3 regions of the Pseudomonas sp. BIGb0164 genome follow, and region 1 is predicted to be linked to each of the others. Evidence: riboswitches for the same ligand, from Rfam matches in the RefSeq annotation. Region 1 holds a riboswitch; each other region holds the start of a gene.

The links. A riboswitch is a leader RNA that binds a small molecule or an ion and turns the genes downstream of it on or off. The one in region 1 is predicted to bind cobalamin.
Region 2: another riboswitch for cobalamin. It lies ahead of M2394_RS19470 (ABC transporter substrate-binding protein); the one in region 1 lies ahead of cobW (cobalamin biosynthesis protein CobW).
Region 3: another riboswitch for cobalamin. It lies ahead of M2394_RS29395 (CbtB-domain containing protein); the one in region 1 lies ahead of cobW (cobalamin biosynthesis protein CobW).

The regions. Positions count from the first base shown of each region.
Region 1 covers NZ_JANUEA010000015.1:3,872-8,021, reverse strand. Annotated here, with positions in the region: gene cobN (cobaltochelatase subunit CobN) at 1-2,134, opposite strand, end outside; gene cobW (cobalamin biosynthesis protein CobW) at 2,138-3,202, opposite strand; cobalamin riboswitch at 3,295-3,495, opposite strand; gene M2394_RS29850 (hypothetical protein) at 3,685-4,150, shown strand, end outside.
Region 2 covers NZ_JANUEA010000007.1:155,401-159,550, reverse strand. Annotated here, with positions in the region: gene M2394_RS19480 (ABC transporter ATP-binding protein) at 1-696, opposite strand, end outside; gene M2394_RS19475 (iron ABC transporter permease) at 693-1,697, opposite strand; gene M2394_RS19470 (ABC transporter substrate-binding protein) at 1,694-2,704, opposite strand; cobalamin riboswitch at 2,819-3,013, opposite strand; gene M2394_RS19465 (aldehyde dehydrogenase family protein) at 3,089-4,150, opposite strand, start outside.
Region 3 covers NZ_JANUEA010000014.1:10,648-14,797, forward strand. Annotated here, with positions in the region: gene M2394_RS29380 (LysR family transcriptional regulator) at 183-1,049, opposite strand; gene M2394_RS29385 (DUF4865 family protein) at 1,143-1,682, shown strand; gene M2394_RS29390 (CbtA family protein) at 1,684-2,412, opposite strand; gene M2394_RS29395 (CbtB-domain containing protein) at 2,432-2,644, opposite strand; cobalamin riboswitch at 2,676-2,807, opposite strand; gene M2394_RS29400 (histidine phosphatase family protein) at 2,844-3,398, shown strand; gene cobF (precorrin-6A synthase (deacetylating)) at 3,444-4,150, shown strand, end outside.

The DNA of each region.
Region 1 (4,150 bases):
AGGCCAGCAAGGTGTCGATACGCAGGCGACCTTCGGGCGACTCGCCGAAAATATGCAGGCCGTCGCGGATCTGCGACTCCTTCAAGTCACACAGGTAAGTGTCCAGGCGCGGCAGCCAAACGGCGGCGTCCGCCTCGCTGTCCAGCTCAAGCTCCTGGTCGATGCGGGTTTCGCGCACCAGCTTGAGGATGTCTTTCTGCAATTCCAGAGCGCGGCGCGGGTCGAGCAACTGCGCTTCGTAGTATTCGTCCGCCAGCAGTTCAAGGTTGCGCAGCGGCCCGTAGGTTTCGGCGCGGGTCAGCGGTGGCATCAAGTGGTCGATGATCACCGCCTGGGTACGCCGCTTGGCCTGGGCGCCCTCGCCCGGGTCGTTGACGATAAACGGGTAGATATTCGGCAACGGCCCCAGCAATGCATCGGGCCAGCAGTTTTCCGACAGGCCCACGCCCTTACCGGGCAGCCATTCGAGGTTGCCGTGCTTGCCCACGTGGATCACGCCGTGGGCGCCGTAGGTGTGGCGCAGCCAGAAGTAAAACGCCAGGTAGGCGTGAGGCGGTACCAGGTCCGGGTCGTGATAGACGGCGCTGGCGTCCACTTGATAGCCACGCGCCGGCTGGATGCCGACAAACGTCAGGCCCAGGCGCAGGCCGGCGATCATCATGCGGCCGTCGCGGAACATCGGATCGCTGTGCGGTGCACCCCAGCGTGCCAAAACAGCTTGGCGGTTGGATTCAGGCAGGCGACTGAACATCGCCTCGTAGTCATCCAGGCTCAGGCTTTGATGGCAGGGGCGCAGGTCGAGGCTGTCGAGGTCGTTGGTCACGCCGCCAAGCAAATCGTGGATCAGCGCAGTGCCGCTTTCAGGCAGCTCGCTCGGCAGCGGATAGCCTTCGGCTTGCAGCGCACGCAGGATATTCAGCGCGGCAGCCGGCGTATCCAGGCCCACGCCGTTGCCGATACGGCCGTCGCGGGTCGGGTAGTTGGCGAGGATCAGCGCGATGCGCTTGTCAGCATTCGGCACCCGCGCCAGCTCGACCCAACGCCGCGCCAGTTCAGCGACAAAGTCCATGCGTTCAGGCGCGGCGCGGTAACAGACCACGTCCGACTGGCTGCGCTCGCTGCGCCAGGCCAGGTCCTTGAAACTGATCGGCCGGCTGATGATGCGCCCGTCCAGCTCCGGCAAGGCAATGTGCATCGCCAGGTCGCGCGGGCCCAGGCCTTGTTCGCTGGCCTGCCAGCCGGGCTCGTTGTCTTGGGCGCAAATCGCCTGGATCACCGGGATATTGCGGCGAAACGGTCGCAAATGCGGCGCTTCGGGGCTGGATTGGGCAAAGCCGGTGGTGTTCAAAATCACCGCCGCACCCACTTCATCCAGCAGGTCCTCGACCACCGTCAGGCAGCCGGGCTCTTTCAAACTGGCCAGCGCAATCGGCAGCGGGTTAAGGCCCGCTGCCTGTAAGCGTTGGCAAAACACATCGATAAAACCCGTATTGGCCGCCTGCAAATGGGAGCGGTAGAACAGCACCGCCGCCACCGGCCACTCGGGGTTCCAATCCGTCTGCCAGTCGTTCAGGCGCGGGTTGGCTTTATGCGGGTGATAAATCGCCGTGCGCGGCAGGGTTTGCGGCTCGGCCCAGGTGTAGTCGCGGCCCAGGTAAGCGCTGGCCAGGCAGCGATAGAAATCCAGCGCGTTGCCCAGGCCGCCCTGGCGCAAAAAGTGCCACAGGCGGTCGCGGCTTTCGGCGTTTACCGTACTCAGGCTGCTGAGTTCCGGGTCCGGGCGATCGTCCCCCGGCACCAGGATCAGCTGCACGCCGCGTTCGGCCAGCTCCACCAGCCGCTCGATGCCGTACCGCCAATAACCGATGCCGCCGTGCAGCGAAATCAGGATGACCTTGGCGTGGCGCAGCACTTCATCGACGTACAGGTCGACCGACGCATGGTTCTGCACCTGCATCGGGTTGGCCAGCCGGAAGCTGGGGTAATCGTCGGGCAATTGCTGGGCCGCTTCGGCCAGCAATGCCAGGCTGGAATCACCGCTGCACAGGATCACCAGGTCAGCGGGGGTTTGGCCAAGGTCGGCAATATTGTCGTCCGAGACGAAACCACCGGGCTGGGTCCTGAGCAGGTGCATGGGTCAGACGCTGAGTGCAGCGCGCAACTGCGCTTCGAGGCCGGCGGCATCGAGGTCCTGACCGATCAGCACCAGGCGCGTGATGCGCGCTTCGTCAGCGCCCCAGGCACGGTCGAAGTGCTTGTCGAAACGTGTGCCCACACCCTGGATCAGCAGGCGCATCGGCTTGTTGGGGATGGCCGCGAAACCTTTGACGCGCAGGATGCCGTGTTGCACCACCAGTTGGGTCAGGGCGTCGAGCAGCAGGGCTTCGTCGGCTTGCGGCAGGTCGATGGAAATGGAATCGAAAGCGTCGTGGTCGTGATCGTCGTCTTCACCTTCGTGGTGATGATCGTGATGGCTGTGGCGACCGTCGATGTGCTCTTCAGAGCCGGCACCCAAGCCGATCAGCACGTCCAGCGGCAGGCGACCGCTGCTGGCTTCGATGATCTTCACCGCAGGCGGCAGCTCTTCGGCGACTTCCAGGCGCACGCGGGCCAGGTCTTCCGGGTTGATCAGGTCGGTTTTGTTGAGGATCACCAGGTCGGCGCTGGCCAGTTGGTCGGCGAACAGCTCGTGCAACGGCGACTCGTGATCCAGGTTCGGGTCCAGTTTACGCTGGGCGTCGACCTGGTCCGGGAAGGCGGCGAAGGTGCCCGCGGCGACGGCCGGGCTGTCGACCACGGTGATTACCGCGTCGACGGTGCAGGCGCTGCGGATTTCCGGCCACTGGAAGGCTTGTACCAAGGGTTTTGGCAGGGCCAGGCCTGAGGTTTCGATGAGAATGTGGTCGAGGTCACCACGACGGGCCACCAGTTCGCGCATCACCGGGAAGAACTCTTCCTGCACGGTGCAGCACAGGCAGCCGTTGGCCAATTCGTAGACGCGGCCGTTGGCTTCTTCTTCGGTGCAACCGATGGAGCACTGCTTGAGGATTTCACCGTCGATGCCCAATTCGCCGAATTCGTTGACGATTACCGCGATGCGACGGCCCTGGGCGTTGTCGAGCATGTGGCGCAGCAAGGTGGTTTTGCCCGAGCCGAGGAAGCCGGTAACGATGGTGACGGGGAGTTTGGCCAGTGTTTTCATCGGATGCCCTTTGGGGCGGGCATACGGGACGATAGGCCCTGCGACGGCGCGCAGCAGCGGATTTCGTCACCGGATCACCCCGCCCGGTTGAAGTAGAAAATCGGTTGCGAGGCAGGTCTCCTGGCTTGGGGCGTGCGGGTCTTGCGACCGGCGCTGGCTGCGCCTTCCCGCCTTGTCGGCAGTGGCGTGGCAGTCAGCTGAACCCTTTACAGTTGCGGGGGCAGCCGCGGCTTGGACCGCGTTCCCTTCTTAGCTCCGGCCTGGGCTGGAGAACCTCGAGGGTGCAAGGCTACGCAGTGCCACAGAGCGGGTCAATGCCAACACATGAGGTTCGCGCCATACCGCGGCAGTCGAATGAAACTTACAACTCGCATTAATTGCCCGATAGCCAGCTAGGAACAGCTTGGACTTTTGCACCACACAGATTTGGCTCATAAGCGCTCAATGCGCGCCAGACATACCAACGCAATAAAGGATCAAACATGACACTTTCGGCACTTTCCCCCCTCCACTTTAACCTGCCACCTAACGCACCGAGCTACAAAGGCGAGAAAGAAGCTGATGCCCCGCAGGACAGTATTCAGATCCAACACGCTGCATACACCAGCACGAGTAGCCTCGAAACTCGGGCAAAGAGAAGTACAACAGAGCAAAAGCCCCAGGTCTGGTTCTACAGTGACAAAGAGTTGCTACAAGAGGTGAAGAAACACTTCGATGAATATGCAGCCGGACAGGGCGATGAATACGTCAACTTCAAAGAATTAAAAGAGGCCGCCGGTCAGGTGCCAACCACGAGAACCTTCTCTCCAAAAGCCTCAGCCGTTGCCGAGGAGATCCTCAAACGCACCCGGCTTCTCAACCAGCTGGACATAGGAGTGGGCTGGACACACACCGGAAGGGGATTACAAGACGAGAGGTTTGATCATGACAACCTTGACTACTTGATCA
Region 2 (4,150 bases), on a different contig from region 1:
GAACGTGTCTTGCAATCGCTGTGGCGTCAGTACGTCCAGCGGTTTGCCGAGGGCGACCAAACGGCCGTGGTCGAGCACGGCCAAGCGATCGCAGGTCAGCGCCTGGTTGAGGTCGTGCAGGGCAATCAGCGTGGTGACGGGCAGCGCTTGCACGCCCTTCAAGATGCCAAGCTGATGCTGGATGTCCAGGTGGTTGGTCGGCTCGTCCAGCAACAAAATCTGCGGCCGTTGTGCCAGGGCGCGGGCGATGTGCACGCGTTGGCGTTCGCCGCCGGAGAGGCTGCGCCAGGCGCGCTGGCTCAGGTGAGTGGCGTCGACGTCGTGCAGGGCCTGGCGCACGATGGCGTCGTCTTCCGCCGACCACGGGCTCAGCGCCGACAGCCAGGGCGTGCGACCCAGGGCCACGGCGTCGAAGACGCGGATGGCGTCGTCGGTGTCGGCCTGTTGTTCCACCACCGCCAGCTGTTGCGCGATGGTGCGGCGGGATAAATTCCCCAGGCGTTGGCCGCCCAGCCGCACGTCGCCGCTCACTGGCGTGCGCAACCCGGCGAGCAACTTGAGCAGGGTGGATTTGCCGGAGCCGTTGGGGCCGACGATGCCGAGGGTTTCGCCTTTTTCGACGTCGAGGTGAATATCACGCAGCAACTCCGCGTCGCGCACCTTGAAGCCCAGGCCGCTGCAACTGAGCACGCTCATCGCGGGTGCCTCCGGCCGATCAGGATCAGCGCAAACACTGGCGCACCAACCAATGCGGTGACCACGCCGACCGGAATCACCTGACCCTTGATCAGGGTGCGCGACAGCACGTCCGCCGCGATCAGGAACAGCGCACCACCCAACGCGCTGGCCGGCAATAGGCGCGAGTGCCCGGTACCCAGCAGCAGGCGCACGGCGTGGGGGATCACCAGCCCGACAAAGCCGATGGAGCCGACAATCGACACCATCACCGCCGTCACCAGCGCCGCACAGCCCACCAACACGAACTGCACGCGGCGCACCGGGATGCCCAGGGACGCCGCCGAGTCAGTGCCGAAGGTAAATGCATCCAGCGCACGGCGGTGCCACAGGCACACCGCCAAGCCCGCCACGGCCACCGGCACCGCCAGCCACACCGACGGCCAACGCACGCCGCTGAGGTTGCCCAGCAGCCAGAACAGGATGCCGCGCGCCTGTTCGGAGCTGGCCGACTTGGTGATCAGGAATGCCGTGAGGGCGTTGAACAACTGCGAGCCGGCAATGCCTGCGAGGATGATCTGGCCGGTGCCGCTGGCCGAACCGCTGGCGTGTGCCAGCAGAATCACCAGGGCAAACGCCGCCATCGCCCCCACGAACGCCCCGGCCGACAACGACACCAGCCCGCCACCGACGCCGATCAACGCCACCAGCACTGCACCGGTGGAGGCGCCGGCGCTGATGCCGAGCAGGTACGGGTCGGCCAACGGGTTGCGCAACAGCGACTGCAGGATCACCCCGCAGGTCGCCAGGCCCGCACCGCACGCGGCGGCCACCAGGGCGCGGGTGAGGCGGTAGTTCCACACCACGCCTTCGTCGATGGGGTCGAGCACGTAGCCCGCCGTCCACAGTTTATTGGCGAGCACTTGCAGCACCACCTTCGGCGAGATGGCGGTTTCGCCGATGGCCACGCCGGCGAGCACGGCGGCCAGGAGCAGGGCCAGGGCGAGCAGGGTACGGGTCATTTGAGTGGGTCGTAGCCGTCGATGGCCGTGGCCAGTTGTTCAAGGCCGTCGAACGTACGGAGGCTGGCTTGCAGCGCCAGGGCGTCGAGGATGATGATGCGGTTGTTTTTCACCGCGTCCATGTTGCGGGTCACCGGGTCGCTGCGCAGGAAAGCCAGTTTCTTTTCATGGTCGTCGGCCGGGTAGCGGCGGCGGTCCATGCGTGCGATCACCAGGAACGTGGGGTTGGCCTTGGCGATGGTTTCCCAGCCGACGGCGGGCCACTCTTCATCGGACTGCACCACGTTGGTCAGGCCAAGGGTCTGCAGCATGAATTCCGGAACGCCCTTGTGGCCGGCCACGTAAGGATCGGCGGCCATCTCGGCGCTGGAGAACCACACCAGCGCACTGGCCTGCTTGAGGCCTTTGCCTTGGGCGGTGGCGACCGACTTGGCCAGGCGCGCCTTGAGTTCGTCGTTCAGCTGTTGGCCACGGTCCTGCACGTCGAAGATCTGCGCCAGCTGGCTGATGCTTTTGTAAATGGTCTCGATGCGGAATGGCTCCAGCCGCGTGCCGTCGGCGCCCACCAGGTTGTCCTTGCCTTCGCAGTCGGAGGGCAGCAGGTAGGTGGGGATCTTCAGTTCCTGGAATTGCTCGCGGGTGCCGACCACGCCTTGGGGGCCGACCACCCATTCCAGCTCGGCGGCCACCAGTTGCGGGCGCTTGGCGATCACCGACTCAAAGCTCGGCTCGTTGTTCGCCAGGCGCTCGATGGTGTCGTTCTGGGCCTTGAATTGCGGCAACACATTGTTGAACCACAGCGAAGTGCCCACCACTTTGTCGCCCACGCCCAGGGCGTAGAGCATTTCGGTGGCGGCCTGGCCGATGGTCACGCTGCGGGCGGGGGCTTGCTGGAAGGTCTGGGGGCTGCCGCAGTTTTCCAGCGTCAGCGGGTAATGGGTGGGCGCAGCCTGGGCCAGGGTGCAGAAGCCGAGGCCGGTGAGCAGGGCGGTAACGCGTGGCAGCATGGGGCAATCTCCGTTTGAACCGTACAGTGAGCAGGGGGAGGTACGGTCGTGGAAATACAGCCATGGACGCTGCCGGGGGCAGGGCAAGGATGTCCTTCCCGGACACCCCGCCGGTCGTGATAACGCTTGGCCGGCAGGTCTCCTGACTCGTGCGTCGTCGCCACGCTCCGGCCTTCCCGAGCAGCGCTCAGTGGCAGTGTGGAGCAGGCTCAGCACCTACAGTTGCGGGGGCAGTTCCGATTGACGCGGGGGGCCGCGCTTCGGATTCCCTATTAGTCCCGTTTGGGAACCGGCGCGGTATGGTAGTCGATCGTACTGCCAAGGGGGAGAGAAAACCCGATCCCCCGTAGGAGCCGGCTTGCCGGCGATGGCGCCGGCGGTGGGTTATTTGCGGTTCAGCCACACGGTTTGGGCGTTGCAGAATTCGCGTACGCCGAAGTGCGACAGTTCACGGCCAAAGCCGCTCTTTTTCACGCCGCCAAACGCCACCCGAGGGTCGGACACGCTGAAGGCGTTGACGAAGATCCCGCCGGTTTCCAACTGGTTGGCGATGTCGCGGGCCTTGGCCGCATCGGTGGTGAAGATGCTGGCGGTGAGCCCGAATTCGCTGTCGTTGGCCAGGGCCACGGCGTGGTCGGCGTCGCGGGCGGTGATGATCGAGGCCACCGGGCCGAACAGTTCCTGTTTGAACGAGGTCATCTGGTCGGTGACGCCGGCCAGCACGGTCGGCTCGTAGTAGTTACCGGCCCCCGCGACTTTATTGCCGCCCAGCAGCAGGGTGGCGCCTTCTTCGAGGGTGGCCTGGACCTGGCCGTGCAGTTCGTCGCGCAGGTCGAAGCGCGCCATCGGGCCCACATAAGTGGTGGCCAGGGTCGGGTCGCCTATCACCAGGGCACGGCTGGCTTCGACGAATTTGGCGGTGAAGGCTTCGGCCACGCCGGCTTCGATGATCAGGCGCTTGGCGGCGGCGCAGACTTGGCCGCTGTTCTGGAAGCGGCCGATCAGGGCGGCTTGCACGGCGGCGTCGAGGTCGGCGTCGTTGAGCACGATGAACGGGTCGGAGCCGCCCAGTTCCAGCACGCATTTTTTCAGCGCAGCCCCGGCCTGGGAGCCGATGGCGATACCGGCGCGCACGCTGCCGGTGAGGGTCACGGCGGCAATGCGCGGGTCGGCGATGGCGCTGGACACGCCCTCGTTGCCCACGTTGATCACTTCAAACAGGCCTTCGGCAAAACCGGCTTTGTGGAAGGCCTGCTGGATCAGGTAGGCGCTGCCCATCACGTTTGGGGCGTGCTTGAGCACGTAGGTGTTGCCGGCGAGCATGGTCGGCACGGCGCCGCGCAGCACTTGCCACACCGGGAAGTTCCACGGCATCACGGCGAGGATCGGGCCCAGCGGGCGGTATTCGATCTGGGCGCTGCCGTTGTCCACCAGGGTCGGTTCCGG
Region 3 (4,150 bases), on a different contig from region 1:
GTTACCCACGGATTCAAGCCTGCGTTCGGCCAGCGTGTTTGATGGGGCGCCCAAGATCAAAAGCAAAAGCAAGAGCACGGCGGCCTAGTAGCCGACCTTAGTGGTGTGGATCTGTAGGAGCCGGCTTGCCGGCGATGCAGGCGCCTCGGTGAATCAGGCATGTGCCAAACCGGGTGGCGGGTTCAGCGTTGTAGAACCCCCCGAAAGGTTGCACTCAGCGCGCGCAAGGTTTCCCGCGAACGTGCATCGCTGATCCGGCTGAAGAGCACCACTTCACTGACGGGCAATGCGGGCAGTCCAAATTGCGCACTCACGTCCACCGCGCCGGGTGGGGCTACGCGATGGGCGAGGGCGGCGACGCCGAGGCCGGCGCTCACGGCGGCGCCCACGGCCATTACGCCGCCGCCGACGAAGACCTCGGTCCAGTCGATGTGGGCTTCGTCCAGGGCGCGGGTGGCCAGGTGGCGAACCCCGCACGGTGCGGCCATGGTCGCCATGCGCAGTGGCGTGCCTGGCGGGTGTTGCCAAGTGGGGGCGGCGAACCAGCCGAAGCGTTCCACGGCCAGGACTTCGCCGTCTTGGCGGTCGCCTTCGTTGCGCACGATCACGGCGTCCAGTTCGTTGCGGTCGAACGCGGCCACCAGGTCGCGGGACGAGGCGATGCGCACTTCGAGGATCACCAACGGGTCGTAGGCCGCCAGGCGGCTGAGCCACAGCGGCAGGTCGGGCCCGGCCACGTGGTCGCTGATGCCGATCACCAGACGTCGTTGCACTTGGGCGGCCATGTCGCCCAAGGCGCGCTCGTGGGCGTTGAGCAGGGCGCGGGCGGCGACGATGAATTGCTCGCCCTGGGGCGACAGCCGCACATGCCGGGGCGTGCGTTCCAGCAGGCGATAACCGAGGCGTTCCTCCAGGCGCTTGAGCTTGAGGCTGATGGCGGCCTGGGAGGTGTCCAGCGCCTCGGCGGCGCGGGTGAAACTGGTGAAGTCGGCCACCAGCACGAACGCTTGCACGGTGTCGATATCCAGGGGTTTGGGTGCGTCAGCCATATCGGTTCCTTATCGCACATATATCGGCTCATATCTTGTTGAAATCATCGCCGCTGCGCAAGCTGGAACCTCATCTTGCACAGGAGTTTTTGTATGTTCGCCAAACAGTATTCGCACCGTTTGCCCGCCGACTACGACATGGGCGTGATTCGCCGGCGTGCCGCGCAATTGGGGCCATTGTGGGATAACGCCGAGGGGCTGCTGTTCAAGGCGTTTATCGCTCAGGAGCAGGGCGGCAACGTGTATGCGTCGGTGTACCTGTGGTCCGACCCGTTGCAGGCCGCCGACTTTTTGCTGGGGTCACGCTTCCAGAAAGTGCTCGACAGTTTCGGCCGCCCGCATATCGAAAGCTGGCTGCCGCTGGATGTGCAACGTGGGCCGGCGCAGGCGGCGTTGAGTTTGTATCGGGAAGAGTGGCCACTGGCGCCGGGGGCGGATCGGGCCGCGATACTGGCTGAAGAGAAAGTGCGCAACCTGCAAGTGGCGGACAGCCGTGACACCTTCGCGGTGTTCCTGGCGCTGGATGTGCAAGCCTGGCGTTTGGTGCGCATCACCTTGTCGGCCAAGGCACTGGATGTGACGCATCCCGGGACGGGCTATCAGGTGTTCTACCTGGCCCATCCCGGAATCTAGCTCAGGAGTTCAAGCGTGCGCGTGGCTGGCTCAAGAAGCGCTCGGCCACCGCACCGAACACCAGGCCCAGGGTGGTCCACAGCACCAGCTGGATGCCCAGGGACGCGACGCGGAATTTCCACAGCAGCACGGCCGAGAATTGCTCCGGCACTTCATTGATCACCGGGAACAGGCTGCCGGCCACCGACACGATCACGATGTACAGCGCAACGCCCAGGATTACCCCGGCCCACACGCCACGGCGGGCAATCAGCTTGCGTGCGGCGTTGATCGCGATCACCGCGGCCGCTACCGACACCAGCAGCATCAGGAAGAACAGCTGGGTGCGCTGGGCGATGGTCTCCGGGTCACCCACGGATGGCGGGTTGGCCGGGTATTTCAGGCCGGGCACCAGGATGAGGGTGGCAAACGCCGCCAACGCCAGCAGTGCCGCCAGGCCACGGGGGCCGACCTTGCCGATGCGGCCCAGGGCGTAAGCAAACACCAGGGAGAAAATCCCGCCCAGGGAAACGCTATACACCACCACACCGGTGAACAGGCCGAAGGTGCTTTGCACGTCGCGGCTCACCAGTTCTTCTTCCGGCGCATCGCCGTGCATCTGTGCCATCTGGTCTTCAAAGGCGATGGCCTTGTCGATCTGTGGCTCACCAAAGGTCTTGGCGAAGCCGAATGCCAATACGCCGGCGAGCAGGCCCACCAGCATCCCGCGAACGAGTAATTGCCCTGTCATGTCCTGTCTCTCTTGTTGATTAATGGCAGGGAAAGCCCAGCAGATGGCGACCGTCGTGGACGAATTCGTGCACGTACATGCCCTTGAAAACCGCTGTGGCACCTTGCTCGGCGCCGACGAAGTAGATCGCCAGCATCAACAGCAGGCCGCCGAAGATCGCCCAAGGGAGGATTTCGCCCAGGGGAATCGTTGGCACATAGACATCAGGGTGGGTTGCAGCGGTATTAGCCATGAAAACCTCCAGGGATGACGCGTCCCGAAATGGAAAGCATAGGGAGCTGAAACAGGGTCTGGCTTACGGCTGTGGGGCCGAATACAGTGGCGCGACCGCGCCGGCTTCGAACCGGCTTCCTGTTTCATGTTCGTTGTAACATGTTGAAACAACTTTGCCAGTCTACGCTGACTGCGCGCCGAAACAGAGTGAATTTGTGATGCAGACCACCCGTTTAAGCCTGATCTGCCATGCCGCCACGCGGGCGCAGAAGCAGGGGCGGTTTCCCGATGACGAATCTGTCGTGCTGGACTGGCAGCGTGAGGCGCTATCCCAGGCCGGTCGCTACCCGAAAAAACACCGCCTGATCTGCGGGCCGGAAGCCAGGGCCCGGCAGACCGCTGGCTTGTTCGGTGACAACGCACAGGTAGAAGTCGCCTTGCGCGACGGCGATTTTGGCCACTGGAAAGGCCAGGCCATCGACCAACTGGACGATGAAGCCATGAGTGCCTGGCTCACCGACAGCGCCAGCGCGCCCCACGGTGGCGAGTCGGTGGACCAGATCTGCCTGCGGGTTGGACAGTGGATGACATCCCTGGAAAGCCAACCGGGGCATGTCGTGGCCGTTACCCATCCCTTTGTGATCCGTGCCGCGTTGTTGCACGTGCTGCAGTTGCCGCTGTCGATGTTCTACCGGGTCGACGTCGAGCCGCTGTCATGCACCGAGCTGCGTTTCAACCGCGTGTGGCGCCTGCGCCTGGAAACTCACGCCTGAGCCCGCGAACATGGCAAAATCCACGCCCCGCAATGAGAGCAACCCATGAAACGCATCCTGATCATCGGCATTGGCGCCGGCAACCCTGACTACATCACGATGCAGGCCGTGAAGGCGCTCAACCGCACCGACGTGTTCTTCCTGATGGACAAGGGCCAGAGCAAGGACAAGTTGATCGACCTGCGCCGCGAGATCTGCGAGACCTACATCACCGAGCCCGGCTACCGCTTTGTCGAGGCCGACTGCCCCGAGCGTGTGCGCGGTGATATCGACTACACCACCGCCGTGCAGGACCTGAACCGCGACAAGCAGCAGACCTTCGAACGCATGATCAATGAGGAAATGGCCGACGGCGAAGTGGGCGCATTCCTGGCTTGGGGCGACCCGGCGCTGTACGACAGCACCATTCGGATCCTGCAGGCGATCCTGGCCAGTGGCCGTTGCACCTTTGAATTCGAAGTGATCCCCGGCATCACCAGCGTGCAGGCCCTGGCAGCGCAGCACAAAGTGCCGCTGAACCGCATTGGCAAGTCCGTCGAGATCACCACCGGGCGCCGCTTGGCAGCAGGGCAGGCCAGCGACGCCGACACCCTGGTGGTAATGCTCGACGCCGAAGATTCCTACCGTACCGTGGCCGATCAGGACCTGGATATTTATTGGGGCGCCTACCTGGGCACGCCGGACGAGATCCTGATCAGCGGCAAGGTGGCTGATGTGGCAGAAGAGATTCAACGGGTGCGCAAGGCCGCGCG